DNA from 4 places in the Allomesorhizobium aridi genome. Region 1 is predicted to be linked to each of the others. Evidence: predicted binding sites of a transcription regulator. Region 1 holds the regulator's gene; each other region holds the start of a gene.
The links. The regulator PhoB, encoded in region 1, activates phosphate uptake and scavenging genes when phosphate is short. The targets are predictions, from matches to a motif close to TGTCATNNANCTGTCAT.

Region 2: ACG873_RS07400 (RNA degradosome polyphosphate kinase) is a predicted target of PhoB. The motif match lies at 1,774-1,790, and genes of this name have one in related genera.
Region 3: ACG873_RS23110 (alkaline phosphatase D family protein) is a predicted target of PhoB. The motif match lies at 1,475-1,491, and genes of this name have one in related genera.
Region 4: ACG873_RS11990 (UDP-2,3-diacylglucosamine diphosphatase) is a predicted target of PhoB. The motif match lies at 2,713-2,729, and genes of this name have one in related genera.

Annotation. Positions count from the first base shown of each region.
Region 1 covers NZ_CP171729.1:3,939,715-3,943,923, reverse strand. The annotation lists gene pstA (phosphate ABC transporter permease PstA) at 1-53, shown strand, start outside; gene pstB (phosphate ABC transporter ATP-binding protein PstB) at 68-883, shown strand; gene phoU (phosphate signaling complex protein PhoU) at 906-1,613, shown strand; gene phoB (phosphate regulon transcriptional regulator PhoB) at 1,639-2,328, shown strand; gene ACG873_RS21435 (ROK family protein) at 2,332-3,573, opposite strand; gene xylF (D-xylose ABC transporter substrate-binding protein) at 3,750-4,209, shown strand, end outside.
Region 2 covers NZ_CP171729.1:1,107,340-1,111,548, reverse strand. The annotation lists gene ACG873_RS07400 (RNA degradosome polyphosphate kinase) at 1-1,707, opposite strand, end outside; gene ACG873_RS07395 (zinc-finger domain-containing protein) at 1,864-2,106, shown strand; gene ACG873_RS07390 (FAD-dependent monooxygenase) at 2,131-3,345, shown strand; gene ACG873_RS07385 (TIGR02117 family protein) at 3,353-4,024, opposite strand; gene ACG873_RS07380 (amino acid ABC transporter ATP-binding protein) at 4,128-4,209, opposite strand, start outside.
Region 3 covers NZ_CP171729.1:4,277,386-4,281,594, reverse strand. The annotation lists partial or broken gene ACG873_RS23115 (M3 family metallopeptidase) at 1-1,448, shown strand, start outside; gene ACG873_RS23110 (alkaline phosphatase D family protein) at 1,564-3,135, shown strand; gene ACG873_RS23105 (hypothetical protein) at 3,283-3,567, opposite strand; partial or broken gene typA (translational GTPase TypA) at 3,750-4,209, shown strand, end outside.
Region 4 covers NZ_CP171729.1:2,036,776-2,040,984, reverse strand. The annotation lists gene ACG873_RS12000 (NADP-dependent malic enzyme) at 1-1,764, opposite strand, end outside; gene ACG873_RS11995 (SDR family oxidoreductase) at 1,871-2,650, opposite strand; gene ACG873_RS11990 (UDP-2,3-diacylglucosamine diphosphatase) at 2,775-3,599, shown strand; partial or broken gene ACG873_RS11985 (ArsR/SmtB family transcription factor) at 3,713-4,037, shown strand; gene ACG873_RS11980 (SRPBCC family protein) at 4,153-4,209, shown strand, end outside.

The sequences.
Region 1 (4,209 bases):
TCATGAACGCCATCGCGGTGATCCTGCGCAAGCGCTTCGAGCGGCGCTGGTAAGGGGAGCAGAGGATATGAACATCATGACCGAAGCCGGAATGGAACAGAAGCTGGCGCAGAGAACCAACGAGCCCCCGATCAAGATGAAGGGTGAGAAGGTCAATGTTCACTACGGCGAGAAGCGCGCGCTGTTCGATGTCGACCTCGATGTTCGCGAAAACCAGGTGACGGCGTTGATCGGCCCGTCCGGCTGCGGCAAGTCGACCTTCCTGCGCTGTCTGAACCGCATGAACGACACGATCGACATCGCGCGGGTGTCGGGCAAGATCACGCTCGACGGCGAGGACGTCTACGATCCGAAGATCGACGTGGTCGAACTGCGCGCCCGCGTCGGCATGGTATTCCAGAAGCCCAACCCGTTTCCCAAGTCGATCTACGAGAACGTCGCCTACGGCCCGCGTATCCATGGCCTTGCGAAAAACAAGACGGATCTCGATGGCATCGTCGAATCCAGCCTGAAGAAGGCCGGCCTGTTCAACGAGGTGAAGGACCGCCTGCTCGAATCCGGCACCGGGCTATCCGGCGGCCAGCAGCAGCGCCTGTGCATCGCGCGCGCAATTGCCGTCTCGCCCGAAGTGATCCTTATGGACGAGCCGTGCTCGGCACTCGACCCGATCGCCACCGCCAGGGTGGAGGAACTGATCGATGAATTGCGCGAGAACTACACGATTGTCATCGTCACCCATTCGATGCAGCAGGCGGCCCGCGTTTCGCAGCGCACCGCCATGTTCCACCTCGGCTATCTGGTCGAGGAGGGTGCGACCGACAAAATGTTCACGAACCCCGACGACAAACGCACGCAGGACTATATCACCGGCCGGTTCGGCTGAGTGACAAGGCGAGGACGATAGAATGGGTGAGCACACGGTTGCCTCTTTCGACGAAGAACTCGGGCATGTCGACCGGCTGATCCGCGACATGGGCGATCTCGCCGGCGCGATGGTCGGCGCTTCGATCAGGGCGCTTCTGTCATCCGACAATGCACTGGCGCAGCGGGTCATCTCCGACGACGCCATCATGGACGCCAGGCAGCGCGAACTCGACGACCGCGCCATCACGCTGATCGCCAAGCGCCAGCCGATGGCGCAGGATCTGCGCGCCGTGCTCGGCGCTATCCGCATGGCAGGCGATCTCGAGCGTATAGGCGATCTCGCCAAGAACATCGCCAAGCGCGTCAGCGCTGTCGGCCAGAGCGCGACGCCGCGCGACCTCTCGCACAGCATCGACGCCATGGCCCAGATGGTGCTCGCCCAGGTTCATGGCGTGGTCGACAAATATGTCGCGCGCGAACCGGAGGCGCTGCAGACGCTGCGCGCCGATGACGAGAAGATCGACGTCAAATACACGTCGGTGTTCCGCGAATTGCTGACCTACATGATGGAAGACCCGCGCAACATCACCGCCTGCACGCATCTCCTGTTCTGCGCCAAGAACCTCGAGCGCATAGGCGACCATGTCACCAACATCGCCGAAAACGCCTATTTCGTCATGACCGGTTCGCAACTGCCGCCGAACCGGCCGAAGCTCGACGAGACCACGCAGACGGTGTCGGCCGAGTAAGCAAATCGGCATTGGGATTTCATTTATGATCGCTCCGAAAATCATGGTTGTCGAAGACGAGGAGCCGCTGGGCGTGCTCCTGCGCTACAATCTGGAATCCGAAGGCTATCAGGTCGAGATCGTGCCGCGCGGCGACGAGGCCGAGATAAGGCTGCAGGAGAACGTGCCGGACCTTCTGGTGCTGGACTGGATGCTGCCGGCGCTTTCGGGCATCGAGCTCTGCCGCCGGCTAAGAATGCGACCTGAAACCGAGCGCCTGCCGATCATCATGCTGACTGCCCGCGGCGAGGAAAGCGATCGCGTCAGGGGGCTCGCCACCGGCGCCGACGACTATCTGGTCAAGCCGTTCTCGACGCCGGAATTCATGGCGCGGGTCAAGGCGCTGCTGCGGCGGGCAAAGCCCGAGGTGCTGTCCAGCGTGCTCAAGGTCGGCGACATCGTTCTCGACCGCGAGGCGCACCGGGTCTACCGCAAGAAGAGCGAGGTCAAGCTCGGGCCGACCGAGTTCCGGCTGCTGGAATTCATGATGCGGCATCCAGGCCGGGTGTTCTCGCGCGGGCAATTGCTCGACAATGTGTGGGGCGAGACGATCTATATCGACGAGCGTACCGTCGACGTGCATGTCGGGCGGCTGCGCAAGGCGGTCAACAACGGCCGCATGCCGGACGTCATCCGCACCATCCGCGGCGCCGGCTACGCAATCCGCGAGGAATAGCGTTTACGCCACTTCGGTCTTCCTGGCAGGCGTTTCCGTTGGCGCGCCGGCGGCGAAGATTTCCTGGTCGATGAGGGTCAGCGCGCGCATGGCGCAGCCTTCGCGGATCAGCGGAACCTCGTCCGGCTCGACGGCGAAGGAGATCGCGCCTGAATGCTGGCCGCCGGCGGTTCTGGCGATCGCCTCGCGCAGAGGCGGCTCGATCAAGTCGAAGGCGGCGGCGCCTATGCCGACCATCGCCACCGGGGCGGGGTCGATGAGCGCGAACAGGCTGCCTAGGCCGAAGCCGATCGCCTCGCCGGCCCGACGGAACGCCTCGCGCTCGGGCCCTTCTTTCGCGCGGGCGGTTGCCGCGAGCGCTTTCATGTCGGCGTCGCTGATGTCGGCTACCGGCTCCTCGTCCTCGCTCGATTGACGGGCGGCCCGCCAGATCGCGTAATTGCCGGCATAGGCCTCGACGCAGCCGCGGCGTCCGCAGCGGCAAAGAGCGCCATCGGGACGGTGGATCATGTGCCCGAACTCGCCGCCTGAAGATTGAGTGCCGGTGAAAAGCTCGCCCTTCAGCACCAGGCCCATGCCGATGCCGTGCGACAGCAGGATCGCGATGAAATCGTCGCGGTAGCGCTCGGGATCGCGCCACTTCAGCGCCTCGGCGATCATGTTGCAGTCGTTCTCGACCGTCACCGGAATGCCGAACTCGCCTTCGAGCGTATCGGCGAAGCCGATGCCCGAATGCGGGGTGATCGGCGACCACAGCATGGTGCGCCGCCCGGCGTCGGTCGTGCCCTGGACGGCAAGCACCATGCGCATGATGCGCCTTCCGCCCGCTGCGCCGAGCCGCCGCCGCACCATCGCCAGGCATTCGCCTATCAGCTCGTCCTCGGGCAAGGTCAGCGTCGACAGCTTGCGCTGCTCGCTGGTGACCGTCTGGCCGGCATAGTCGACAACGGCGACGGAAAGGAAATTCAGCGCCAGGACGATGGTGACGACGGCTGCCGCTTCAGGCTTCAGCGCCAGTGCTACCTGCGGCCGTCCCCGCTTCAGCGAAACCGCCTCGCCGCTTTTGGTCTCGGCCAGGATGCCCTCGGCGATCAGGTCCGACGAAATCGCCGATATCGTGGAGTGGCTGAGGCCGGTGGCGCGAGCGATCTCGGTGCGCGACGGCTGGAAGGCGCGGCGCACCGCCGAGATGACCATTGCGCGGTTGCGCCTGCGCAAATCGTCGTGACGGATTCCGACCGACATTTCCTGCAATCCTCCCGCGGCTGCCGCCGCAGACCTTCCCTTCCAAGCCAAGGTCCGTCAACAGCGCCGCAACAATATTGACAGAAGTCGCCGCATGCGTCATTCTTTTTTCGAGGCTCGAAAAAAGAGCTTCGGACGACGTTCAATGCGCCTCCGGGCGCACTAGGGAGGTAATCATGAAAAAATTTGCAACCGCCATTCTGGCGGGTGTGGCGATGACCGTGTCGCTTGCGGCAGTGGCCGAGGCGAAGGACAAGATCATTGGCGTATCCTGGTCCAACTTCCAGGAAGAGCGCTGGAAGACTGACGAGGCGGCGATCAAGGCGGCGCTCGAAGCAGCCGGCGACAAGTACATCTCCGCGGATGCCCAGTCCAATCCGGGCAAGCAGCTCACCGATGTCGAAAGCCTGATCGGCCAGGGCGCCAACGCGCTGATCATCCTGGCGCAGGATTCGAGCGCGATTGCGCCGGCCGTCGAGAAGGCGGTCGCCGAGGGCATTCCGGTGGTCGGCTACGATCGCCTGATCGAAAACAAGGACGCCTTCTACCTGACCTTCGACAACAAGGAAGTCGGCCGCTTGCAGGCCAAGGGCGTGTTCGCCGTGAAGCCGGAAGGCAACTACGTCTTCATCAAGG
Region 2 (4,209 bases), 2.8 Mb from region 1:
GCGACTGGCGTCGTAAAGGGCGTCTATGATGACCGGATCGACCAGCGAATTCATCTTCATCCAGATGCGCGCGGGGCGGCCTTCTCGCGCATGCGTTATTTCATCCGCGATGTGCTTCAAAATGCGGCTTCTCAGTGTAAATGGCGAAATCGCCAGACGCATTTCCTCAGTGGGTTCGGCATAGCCGGTGATGAAATTGAACAGTTGCGCGACGTCGCGGGCAATCAGCGGGTCGGTGGTGAAAAAGGATAGGTCGGTGTAGATTCGCGCGGTGATCGGGTGGTAGTTGCCGGTGCCGAGATGGACGTAGCTACGCAGGCGGCCGTCCTCACGCCGAACCACCAGTGACATTTTCGAATGGGTCTTCAGCTCCAGGAAGCCGAACACAACCTGCACACCGGCCCGCTCCAGGTCGCGGGCCCAGCGGATATTGGCCTCCTCGTCGAAGCGCGCCTTGAGCTCGACAAGCGCCGTGACCGACTTGCCCGCCTCGGCCGCGTCGATCAGCGCGCGCACGATCGGGCTGTCGTTGGAAGTGCGGTAGAGCGTCTGCTTGATGGCGACGACTTCGTTGTCGGCGGCTGCCTGGCGCAGGAACTGCACGACCACGTCGAAGGATTCGTAGGGGTGGTGGACGATGATGTCCTTCTCGCGGATGGCTGCAAAGCAGTCGCCGCCATGCTCGCGGATGCGCTCCGGAAACCGCGGATTGTAGGGTGGAAACTTCAGATCGTCGCGAGGAATGGCGACGATTTCCGAAATCTGGTTGAGCGCCAGCGGGCCGGTCAGCACGCTTATGCGGCTGCCCGACACACCTAGCTCCCCAGCCACGAAGTCGCGCAGCTCCCACGGCATCTGCGCGTCGAATTCGATACGGATGACCGAGCCGCGCCGCCGCCGCTTGAGCGCCGTTTCGAAGAGCTGCACCAGATCTTCGGCCTCCTCCTCGACCTCGATATCGCTGTCGCGGATGATGCGGAAGGTGCCAGATCCCTTGACCTCGTAGCCCGGGAAAAGCCTGCCGATGAAAACGCCGACGGTTTCCTCGATCGGGATAAAGCGAACCGAGCCCTTGCGGTCGGGCAGCCTGATGTAGCGCTTGAGCGCCACCGGCAGGCGCAGCAGCGCCGTCATCTGCTCGTTATTCTTGCGGTGGCGGAGCTGCAGCGCGATCGAGAAGCCGAGATTGGGAATGAACGGGAACGGATGCGCCGGGTCAATGGAAAGCGGCGTCAGAACCGGAAAAACCTGCTCCTGGAAATGGCTTTCCAGCCAGCCCTTCTCGTCCTTGCTCAACGCCTCCGCTGTCACGATCTCGATGCCTTCCTTCTTCAGGAGGCTCATCAGCATGGACAGGCTCTTCTGCTGGTCCTCCTGCAGACGCCCGACCTCGACCAGCAACTGCTCGAGCTGCTGTTCCGGCGTGCGGCCATCGGGGCTCCTGAGCGTGATCCCCTCGCGGATCTGGCCGGCGAGGCCGGCGACGCGGACCATGAAAAACTCATCGAGATTGTCGGCCGAGATCGACAGGAAGCGCACGCGCTCCAGCGCCGGATGACGCGGATTGAGCGATTCCTCCAACACCCGGCGATTGAACTGCAGCCAGGAGAACTCGCGGTTGACGAAGCGGTCGGGATTGCCGTAGCCCGCTTCGCCATCAGGGGCGACCGTGATGAATTCGGACTGGACCGGCTTTAGTTCGTTCATGTTCCCGTAGTCCCTTGCATCGCTCTCGGCCGTTATCCGGCTCAGCTTAGCTTCTGACAGGCTTTTGCGACAGTTTCATTTCACATGTCTTGCAAACGGATTGGCTATGCTGCAAGCGCTTGCTATGACGCGACGCGCAAGCGACAGGAGACAAAGATGGCCGGCGGCACCATTCCCCACTTTCAGAACGATGCGGGCCACCCCGTCATCGAAATCGGCGTCAAGGAATTCATGTGCGTCGGCGCCAATCCGCCCTTCGACCATCCGCATGTCTTCCTTGATATAGGGAGCGATTCCGAGATCGTCTGCCCCTATTGCTCGACCCTCTTTCGCTTCAACGCTTCGCTGAGGACCGATGAAACGCGGCCGGAAGGCAGCTTCTATCACCGCGCCGCCTGACCGGACGTCCGGTCCGGCCGTCCGGTGAACGGTACGCCGCAAAACCAGATCATCATCGCCGGCGCGGGCATTGCAGGGCTTGCCGCCGCTCTGGCCTTCGCGTCGCGCGGCTTTTCCGTTCAGGTGTTCGAGCGCGCGCCGCAACTGGAAGAAGTCGGGGCCGGCATCCAGCTCTCGCCCAACGCGACCCGCATCCTCGGTCGGCTTGGCGTGCTTCCTGCGCTGCTTGAGACTGCCGTGCGTCCGAGTGCCGTGCTCCTGCGCGACGGCCGCACGCTCGCCGAGCTTGCTCGGGTGCCGCTCGGCGAGGCCGCCGAAAGGCGCTGGAACGCCCCCTACCTCGCGCTGCACCGTGCCGACCTGCAAGGCGCGCTGCTTTCACGGGTCAACGAGACATCCGGCATCCGCCTGGTCACGGGCGCGGCCGTTACCGGCCTGGCGCAATCGAGCGCCGGCGTCGTGGTGACAATCGCCGGCGAGGCCGGGCGAAGCGAAGCAGGCGGGCTGCTGCTTGTCGGGGCCGACGGCGTCAGGTCGGCAGTGCGGGCGCATTTCAGCCGATCGCGCCAGAGCCGCTATTCCGGGGAAGTCGCCTGGCGGACGACGCTGCCTTCGGACAGCCCGGCCGGCAGGGCGCTGGTCGAGATCACGTCCGCGGACGCGGTTACCGCCTTTCTGCACAGCGGCTTCCACCTTATCGCCTATCCGGTTCGCGGCGGCGCGGCAATCAACCTTGCCGCCTTCACGCCTGCCCGAGGGTTTGCCGAGACCTGGTCGGGCCAAGCGGACGTCGCGCCGCTCAGAAGGGCGATGCGCTCCACCGCACCGGTGCTTTCCCGGCTCGCCGACGAGGCCGGCCCATGGACCGCATGGCCTGTCCACACGGTCGACCGCAGGCCGCCCTGGACTTTCCCCGGCGTAGCGCTGATCGGTGACGCCGCCCATGCGATGACGCCATTTGCGGCGCAGGGCGCGGCCATGGCTGTCGAAGATGCCTGGACGCTGGCCGCCAACGTCGCAGCCGCTCCCGACAATCTCGCTAAAGCGCTTGCCGCTTGGGAGGCCGCCCGCCGCCCACGCGTCGAAAAAGTCGCGCGGCGCGGGGCGTTCAACCGCTTCGCCTGGCACGCATCCGGGCCGGTGGCGCTCGCGCGAAATCTGGTGCTGAAGACGCGTCCGCCCGAAAAACTCGCCGCCGACCTCGACTGGCTCTACGGATGGGAGCCCAGTGAACTCTGACAGAAGGTCAATTGTAGAGCCGTAGCGACACAGCCAGTGTCGCGGGCAGCGGATTCCACCATCCGGTCCTTAGTCCTGCCTCGCGCAGCGCCCGTGCGGTCCAGGTGTTGCAACCGGCGAACGCGTTGAAATAGCCTTTTGATTCAAAAAACCGGTCGTCTGAGCCGTATTCGGCGCCGGCAATAAGGATCGGCCCATCCTCCCCACGCTCGAAGCTGTCGGCGATGAAGTCGACGAGACGGTCGAACTCGGCTTCGCTCGCATCGAAGCCGGTGACCGCGGGGTGCGGTTCCGCTATCTCGCCGGCTACATCGACATGCATGACCGAGCGGTCGAGCGTCAGCGCCTTAAATACAGGGAGCGGCTTCAACTCGCTCCAAGCCGGCGTTTCAAGATAGAAGGCGCGCCCACCCCAGCCAAAAACCAGCCAGCGGGCATCGTGATGACCCGCCGGAATGCCGGCCTGTTCCAGAAACGCAAACTTGTCACGTATGCGGGCGTCGATGGGAATCGCGATATCGGTGTGTATCGGATTGGTCAGCACCAGGATACGCCGCGTTGCGGCAGCGTCCTCAGCCTCGGCGGCGGAAAAGATCGGGCGTGGAACCAGCATTCCCAACGCAACCGCGAATGCTGTGGCGACGACTGCCAGGCAAAGCCGCCGCGCAAACTTTCTCATGATCCCCCATGGACGAAGAACTGCGTGAATGGTCTGCTGAATTATGGCGCTGCGAGGCGAAGCCGGCGCTTTGACGCCGGCGTTCCACCAGAGCAGCCTTCGCCTAGTGCAAAATCTGGCTCAGGAACAGTTTCGTGCGCTCGTGCTGCGGGTTGTCGAAGAACTGGCTCGGCATGTTCTGCTCG
Region 3 (4,209 bases), 340 kb from region 1:
GGCAGCCGAGATGCGCGGCCAGAAGGGCCGGTTCGCGGTCACGCTGTCGCGCTCGATCTACGAGCCCTTCACCACCTATTCCGAGCGGCGCGACCTGCGCGAAAAAGGCGTTCCGTGCGTTTGTCGGCCGCGGCGAGACCAGTGGGCCGACCGACAACGGCCAGGTGGTCAAGGACACGCTGCGCCTGCGCGCCGAGAAGGCGAAGCTCGTCGGCTATGACAGCTATGCCGACCTGAAGCTCGACGACACCATGGCCAAAAATCCGCCTACGGTGCTCGAACTGCTTGGACCGGTGTGGAAAAAGGCGCGAGAGAAAGCGGCGATCGACCAGGTCGAACTGGAGCGGCTCGCCGCAGCCGAAGGCAGCAACACCCCGCTCGCGGCCTGGGACTGGCGCCACTACCAGGAAAAGCTGCGCGCCGAAAAATTCGCCTTCGACGAAGCCGAGCTGAAACCCTACCTCCAACTCGAGCGCATCATCGAAGCCTGCTTCGACGTTGCCGGACGGCTGTTCGGCCTGTCTTTCGTGGAAAAGAAGGGCATAGCGGCCTGGCACTCCGACGTGCGCGTCTTCGAGATCAGGAATGCCGACGGCAGCTATCGCGGCCTGTTCATGGCCGACTATTTCGCGCGACCCTCGAAGCGCTCGGGCGCCTGGATGAGCGCGCTCAAGTCGGGCTACAAGCTCGGCGAGGGCTCGACGCCGGTGATCTATAACATCATGAACTTCGCCAAGGCGGCCGAGGGCAAGCCGTGCCTGCTGTCGCTGGACGAGGCAAAGACGCTTTTCCACGAATTCGGCCATGCTCTGCACGGCATGCTGACCAACGTGACCTGGCCGTCGGTCGCTGGAACCTCCGTGCCGCGCGATTTCGTCGAGCTGCCGTCGCAGCTCTACGAGCATTGGCTGACCGTGCCGGAAGTGCTCGAAAAGCACGCGCTGCACTACGAGACCGGCAAGCCGATGCCGAAGGAATTGCTCGACAAGATGCTCGCGGCCCGCACATTCGGCGCGGGTTTCGCCACGGTCGAATTCACCTCGTCGGCGCTGGTCGACATGGCCTATCACTCGCGTTCGGATGCGCCGGAGAACCCGCTCGCCTTCGAAGCGCAGACGCTGGAAAGGATCGGCATGCCCGACGCGATCGCCATGCGTCACCGCACGCCGCACTTCCAGCACATCTTCTCCGGCGACGGCTACTCGGCCGGCTATTATTCATACCTGTGGTCGGAAGTGCTTGACGCCGACGCCTTTGCTGCGTTCGAGGAGACGGGCGACCCGTTCAATCCCGAACTCGCAGAAAAGCTGCGCCGGAATATCTATGCGTCCGGCGGCTCGGCCGATCCGGAGGAACTCTACACCGCGTTCCGGGGCAAAATGCCGACGCCCGACGCGATGCTGAAAAAACGCGGGCTCCTCCCGATGATGGCGGGCGAAGAGCTCTGATCGTAACACCGAACAGACTTCGGGACCGTCATGTAAAATTCATCCATTCGCAATCGTCCTGCAATACAGCGGGGCGAAGGCTCGTCCTGCATGTTCAGCCATCCAGGAGACAGCCATGAACAAAAATCTTTCCAGGCGCGCCTTTGTAACGTCGGCCAGCGCCTTGGGCCTCGTCGGCGCTTCGGGGCTCGCGCTCCCCTATTATTCCCGCGCCAATACGCGGCCAGGCTTCACCCATGGCGTCCAGTCCGGCGACGTCGACACCGTCTCCGGAATGGTCTGGACCCGCGTCGACCGCCCCTCGCGCGTCATGTTCGAAGTGTCGGCCACCGAAAGCTTCTCGAACGCCGTGAAACTGCCGCCGCTCGACGCGACGCCCGAAAGCGATTTTGCCGTGAAGCGGCTTTTGACCGACCTCGCCTCGGACCAGGACATTTTCTACCGCATGACCGCGGTCGACCTTTCGGATGTCAACGCCGTTTCCGAACCGATCGTCGGCCGCTTCAAGACCGCACCCGCCTCGAAGCGCAACATCCGCTTCACCTGGTCCGGAGATACGGTGGGCCAGGGCTGGGGCATCGACGACAAGGGCATGTACACCTATGCGACCATGGCCAGGCACACGCCGGATTTCTTCCTGCATTCCGGCGACACGATCTATGCCGACGGCCCGATTCTGGGCGAAGTCGAGCTGAAGGACGGCACCAAGTGGATCAACAAGGTGCTGACCGACGAAAAGAGCAAAGTCGCCGAGACGCTCGCCGAATATCGCGGCCAGTGGAAATACAACATGCTGGACGAGCATTGCCGCGCCATGAATGCGGTCTGCCCGACATTCTTCCAGTGGGACGACCATGAGGTGGTGAACAACTGGTCGGGTTCGAAGGACCTGTCCAAGGACGACCGCTACACGGAAAAATCGGTGGCGCTGTTGACATCGCGCGCGGCCCGCGCGTTTCACGAAATGACGCCGATCCGCTTCACGCCGGCCGAGCCGGGCCGCGTCTACCGCAAGATCGCCTATGGTCCCCTGCTCGATGTCTTCTTCCTCGACCTCCGTTCCTATCGCGGACCGAATGGCGATGCCGTCGAAACCGAGATGACGCCGCAGTCGCGCATTATCGGCGAGGAACAGCTAAAGTGGCTGAAGCGCGAGCTGGCGAACTCGAAAGCGACCTGGAAGGTCATCGCTTCGGATATGCCGCTCGGCATCATTGTCTGGAACGACGCGAAGAACAAGAAAGGCGCGGAGGCCGTCGCCAACGGGCAGCCAGGTGCGGCTAGCGGCCGCGAGCTGGAGGTCGCCGATCTGCTGCGCTACATCAAGAACGCCGGCATCGACAATACGGTCTGGCTGACTGCGGACGTCCACTACACCGCCGCGCATTACTACAATCCCGAGAAAGCGGCGTTCCAGGACTTCAACCCGTTCTGGGAGTTTGTCTCAGGGCCGCTCCATGCCGGCACCTTCGGGCCCGGGGATCTCGACATGACGTTCGGCCCCGAGCTGAAATATGTGAAGGCGCCGACTGCCGAGCAGGGCCAGAACCTGCCTCCTTCGGCGGGACTGCAGTTCTTCGGGCTCGTCGACATTGACGGAGCAAGTGAGCAAATGACGGTGCGGCTGATGGATCGCGACGACAACGAACTCTACAAGGTCACGCTCGATCCCGTTCATTCGGCCTGAGCGGGCTTCACGGCTGCCGGTCCGCCTTCCGGGCGGATCGGCGCACTAGAGCAAGCCGCCCGATTTCAGAATCGGGCACCTCGCTCTAGCTTTTGTTTTCGCATCGTTTTTTGCCGAAAACCGGCATCCACTTTTCGGCACGATGCTCTAGCGATTGGGATAGCAGTCGAGCGGAATACTTGGCCAGACGGCTTCGGCACACCGGGTTGCGGCCTGCCGCTCCTCAAACGATGCGCTCGCCGGGCCGGTGACCATCGGATCGACGCCGTCCGGCGCATCGGGGAAGGCCTGCTCCGCCGGAGTTTCTGACGACTGCGCGGCAGGGCGTTCCACGTCCCGCGTGCCCATCGAATGCGCCACGCCGATTGCGCCGGCCGCGGAGGCGGAGGCTGCGACAAAGATACCAAGGAGCTTGATTTTGCTGATTGCCATACCACTTGAACCGTTCTGACGCCAAAACGATCCGTTTTGGTTAAGATTTTATTGTCGCATCCCGATGCCTAATTTTCGGTAACCATCGGGGCCTTTCGCATCTGCGAAAAAACATGTATGAGCCCGCCAACCGAAAAGGCGGCGCCGACAATTGTGCGCCCAAGCACCCCTGAGACAGATTCATGAACATCCGCAATATCGCGATCATCGCGCACGTCGACCATGGCAAAACCACTCTCGTCGACCAGCTTCTGAAGCAGTCGGGCTCGTTCCGCGAAAACCAGCGCGTCGCCGAGCGCGCAATGGATCTGAACGATCTGGAAAAGGAACGCGGCATCACCATCCTTGCCAAGGCGACCTCGGTCGACTGGAAGAACACCCGCATCAACATCGTCGACACGCCGGGCCACGCCGATTTCGGCGGCGAGGTCGAGCGCATCCTGTCGATGGTGGATTCGGCCATCGTTCTGGTCGACGCCGCCGAAGGGCCGATGCCGCAGACCAAATTCGTCGTCGGCAAGGCGCTGAAGGTCGGGCTGAAGCCGATCGTGGTGATCAACAAGATCGACCGTCCCGATGCGCGCCATGTCGAGGTGGTCAACGAGGTGTTCGACCTGTTCGCGGCGCTCGACGCGACAGACG
Region 4 (4,209 bases), 1.9 Mb from region 1:
GCGGTCGCGGACGCCTTCGCGCGGTCCGATGATCAATGTGACGTTGCGCAGATGGCGCTCGAAGCGGCCTTCCAGCCCGCAGATCATCGCATGCGCGTCGCCCCGCTTCAGCGCGAGCGCTGCGATCACGGTTGTATTCGTGCGCACCAAGGTGCGTGCGGCTTCCTGCGTCACCCCGCGGCGGCCGCCCAATTCGATCAGGAGGTCGACATAGTGGCGGTAGCGCGGGTCGTCCTCGGGGTTGACCAGCTCGAAATCCGTGCCCGGCCTGATGCGCAGCCCGTAGCGTTTCAGCCGCACGTCGACGACATGCGGCCGCCCGATCAGGATCGGCTCGGCGATGCCTTCCTCGATCACCACCTGGGCGGCGCGAAGAACCCGCTCGTCCTCGCCGTCGGCATAGATCACCCGCTTCGATGCCGCCGTCTTGGCCGTCGAGAAAACCGGCTTCATGACCAGGCCGGAGCGGAAGACAAAGCGGTTCAGCCGGTCGATATAGGCAGGGAAATCGTTGATCGGCCGTGTGGCGACGCCGGTCTCGCACGCGGCCTTGGCAACCGCCGGCGCGATCCTCAGGATCAGCCGGGGGTCGAAAGGCGAGGGGATGAGGAAATCCGGGCCGAAGGTCGGCGTCTCGCCCGAATAGGCGCGGGCGGCGACATCGGACGGCTCCTCGCGCGCCAAGGCGGCGATGGCCTTCACCGCCGCCATTTTCATCGCCTCGTTGATGGCGCTCGCGCCGCAATCCAGCGCCCCGCGAAAAATGTAAGGAAAGCAGAGTACGTTATTGACCTGGTTTGGAAAATCGGAACGTCCGGTGCAGATCATGGCGTCCGGCCGAGCGGCGCGAGCCGTTTCCGGCATGATTTCCGGGGTCGGGTTGGCCAGGGCCAGGATCAGCGGCTTTTCCGCCATGTGCTTCAACAATTCGGGCTTCAGCACACCGGCGGCCGACAGGCCGAGGAACACATCGGCGCCGGTAATGACGTCGGCCAGCGCGCGCGCCTCGGTGTCCTTGACGTAAGGGTCTTTCCAGCGATCCATCTCGTCCAGCCGGCCCTTGTAAGCGACGCCAAAACGGTCCGTGACCCAGATGTTTTCGAGCTTCGCGCCGAGCGAGACGAGCAGATTGAGGCAGGCAAGCGCTGCCGCGCCCGCGCCCGAGGTGACGATCTTGATGTCCTCGATCTTCTTGCCGGCGAATTCCAGCCCGTTGAGCACCGCTGCCGCGACGATTATCGCCGTGCCGTGCTGGTCGTCGTGGAAGACCGGGATCTTCATCCGCGCCTTGAGCTGCTCCTCGACCTCGAAGCATTCCGGCGCCTTAATGTCCTCTAGATTGATGCCGCCGAAGGTCGGCTCGAGTGCGGCAACCGTCTCGACCATGCGCCCGATTTCCGGCGCGTCGATCTCGATGTCGAAGACGTCGATGCCGGCGAATTTCTTGAACAGGACGGCCTTGCCCTCCATCACCGGCTTGGAGGCGAGCGGTCCGATATTGCCGAGGCCGAGCACGGCCGAGCCGTTGGAGATCACCGCAACCAGGTTGGCGCGCGCCGTGTAGTCGGCGGCGGTGGCTGGATCGTCCCGGATCGCAAGGCAGGGGGCGGCGACGCCCGGCGAGTAGGCGAGCGCCAGGTCGCGCTGGTTTCCCAGCGGCTTGGTAGCCTGGATTTCCAGCTTGCCCGGCGTCGGATGCTTATGGAAGTAGAGCGCCGCTTCGTCGAGGTCGGAGTGCCCGGCTTCGGTCTTGTTGGTCTCCATTCGGCGCACCCCCGCTTGTTCGTCGTCGTCCTCCCTTAACACGTGCCGGCGGAATTTCGAGGTCTCCAATCGGCGTTTACGGGATCAGGCGGATGTCTTCGTTGCGCTAGAACGCGCTGACGTAGAGCCCGCCGTCGACGGGTATGTTCTGGCCGGTCAGGTAGCCGGCATGCACCGAGCATAGGAAGGCGCAGATCTGGCCGAATTCCTCCGGTGTGCCGAGGCGTTTGGCCGGAATGGCGGCAGAGGCCTGGGCCTTGCGCGCGGCGGCGGCTGCAGGCTCCTCCACGGTGCCGATTTCATGCGCAGGGCGCAGCCGGTCGGTGTCAAGTTTTCCCGGCAACATGTTGTTTATGGTGACGTTCTTGTCCGCCACCGTTCGCGCGACGCCGGCAAGGAACGAGGTCAGCCCGGCGCGGGCGCCCGACGACAGGTCGAGGCCCGGGATCGGCACATAGACCGAAAGCGAGGTGATGTTGACGATGCGGCCGAAGCCGCGCGCCGCCATACCGTCGAGCACAGCCTGGATGAGTTCGATCGGCGCGATCATGTTGTTGGTCACGCCCTTGACGATCGCTTCGCGGTCGAGCTCACGAAAATCGCGGAAGGGCGGGCCGCCATTGTTGTTGACCAGGATGTCCGGCTCGGGGCAGGCGGCCAGCAGCGCCTTCTGGACGGCCGGATCGGCGACGTCACCGGCGATTTCAATCACTTGAACGCCGAAGCGCTGGCGCAGTTCGACGGCGGTCCTGGCCAGCGTCCCAGCGTCGCGTCCGTTGACGACGAGGTCGCAGCCCGCCTCGGCCAGCGCCATCGCGCAGCCCTTGCCGAGGCCGCGGCTCGAAGCGCAGACGATGGCCTTTTTTCCGCGAATGCCGAGATCCATGGGGACGACTCCTTGTTGTGAACCGGCGGGCAACCTATCGCGCAGGGCGGACCGACGGCAACCGTCATACGCCTGTTGCATGAATCGCGGCATAGCCAGGCAGAGATAAACGGTCAGAAATCCGATGCCCGGCGACAAACCCCGCAGCTTCCGAACGCTCTTCATCTCCGACGTCCATCTCGGGTCAAAGTCGGCCAAGGCCGAGTTCCTGATCGATTTCCTGCGCCATCACGAGGCCGAGACCATCTACCTGGTCGGCGATATCGTCGACGGCTGGCGGCTGCGCCGGTCCTGGCACTGGCCGCAGACCCACAACGACGTGGTCCAGAAGCTTTTGCGGCAGGCCCGCAAGGGCGTGCAGATCACCTATATCGCCGGCAACCACGACGAGTTCCTGCGCATGTTCCAGGGCGTGCATTTCGGCGGCATCGTCGTCGCCGACCGCGCCATCCACGAGAGCGCGGACGGCAAGAAGTATCTCGTTATCCATGGCGACCAGTTCGACACGGTGGTGCACAATATGCGCTGGCTCGCCTATCTCGGCGACAAGGCCTACGACGCCGCGATCATGGTCAACCGGATCATCGCCCGCTTCAGGCGGCTGTTCGGCATGCCCTATTGGTCATTCTCGTCCTGGGCCAAGGCCAAGGTCAAGAAGGCGGTCAACTTCATCGGCGCGTTCCAGGAGGTGCTGACCGAGGAGGCGCGCCGCTCCGAGGTCGACGGCGTCATCTGCGGCCACATCCACCACGCCGTCATCGAGCGGTTCGACGACGTGCAGTACATCAACACCGGCGACTGGGTGGAAAGCTGCACGGCGGTGGTCGAGCATTTCGACGGCGCAATGGAAATCCTGCACTGGCCGCATGTCCGCGCGCTTGCGCCCATGGCGCTCGACCAGCCCTTCGTGCCGGTCGTCGTCGACAGCAAGACGGTCAAGGCGGCCTGACCGCGGAATTTCGTTCGCTCCTGCCTTGCCGCGTGTTCCTCACCAATTGCCTCTTGACTAACCCATAGCTGGTGAGTTATGGATTATCCATAGCTCACGAGTTATGGTTTGTCATGGACACCGCACCCGATACCCTCTTCAGGACCTTGGCCGACCCGACCCGCCGGGCGATCTTCGAGCGGCTGGCGCGCGACGGCGAGCAGACCGTACATGCGCTGACCAGCCATTCCGGCGTCTCCCAGCCCGCAGTGTCAAAACACCTCGGCGTCCTGAAGCATGCCGGCCTGGTGCGCGACCGGCGCGCGGGGCGCGAAACCCACTACAGCGCCCAGCCGAAGGGGCTGGCGCCGCTGATCGACTGGATGAGCCTCTACGGAGCGTTCTGGCGCGACCGGTTCGATCGAGCTCGAGGATGTTCTCGACAGGATGGACCAGTAAGGACGAAACCGATGCTCAGGGTCGGCAGCTATTCCAAACGTTGCGTCGAATCTGCCACGGCGTTCTCCGACAAGATTGTGAAGAAATATCCGTAACCAATTCCAAGGCAATGACCATGACTGAAACCGCCGCTACACGTTCCCTCGTCGTCGAACGGGAAATGCCACATCCG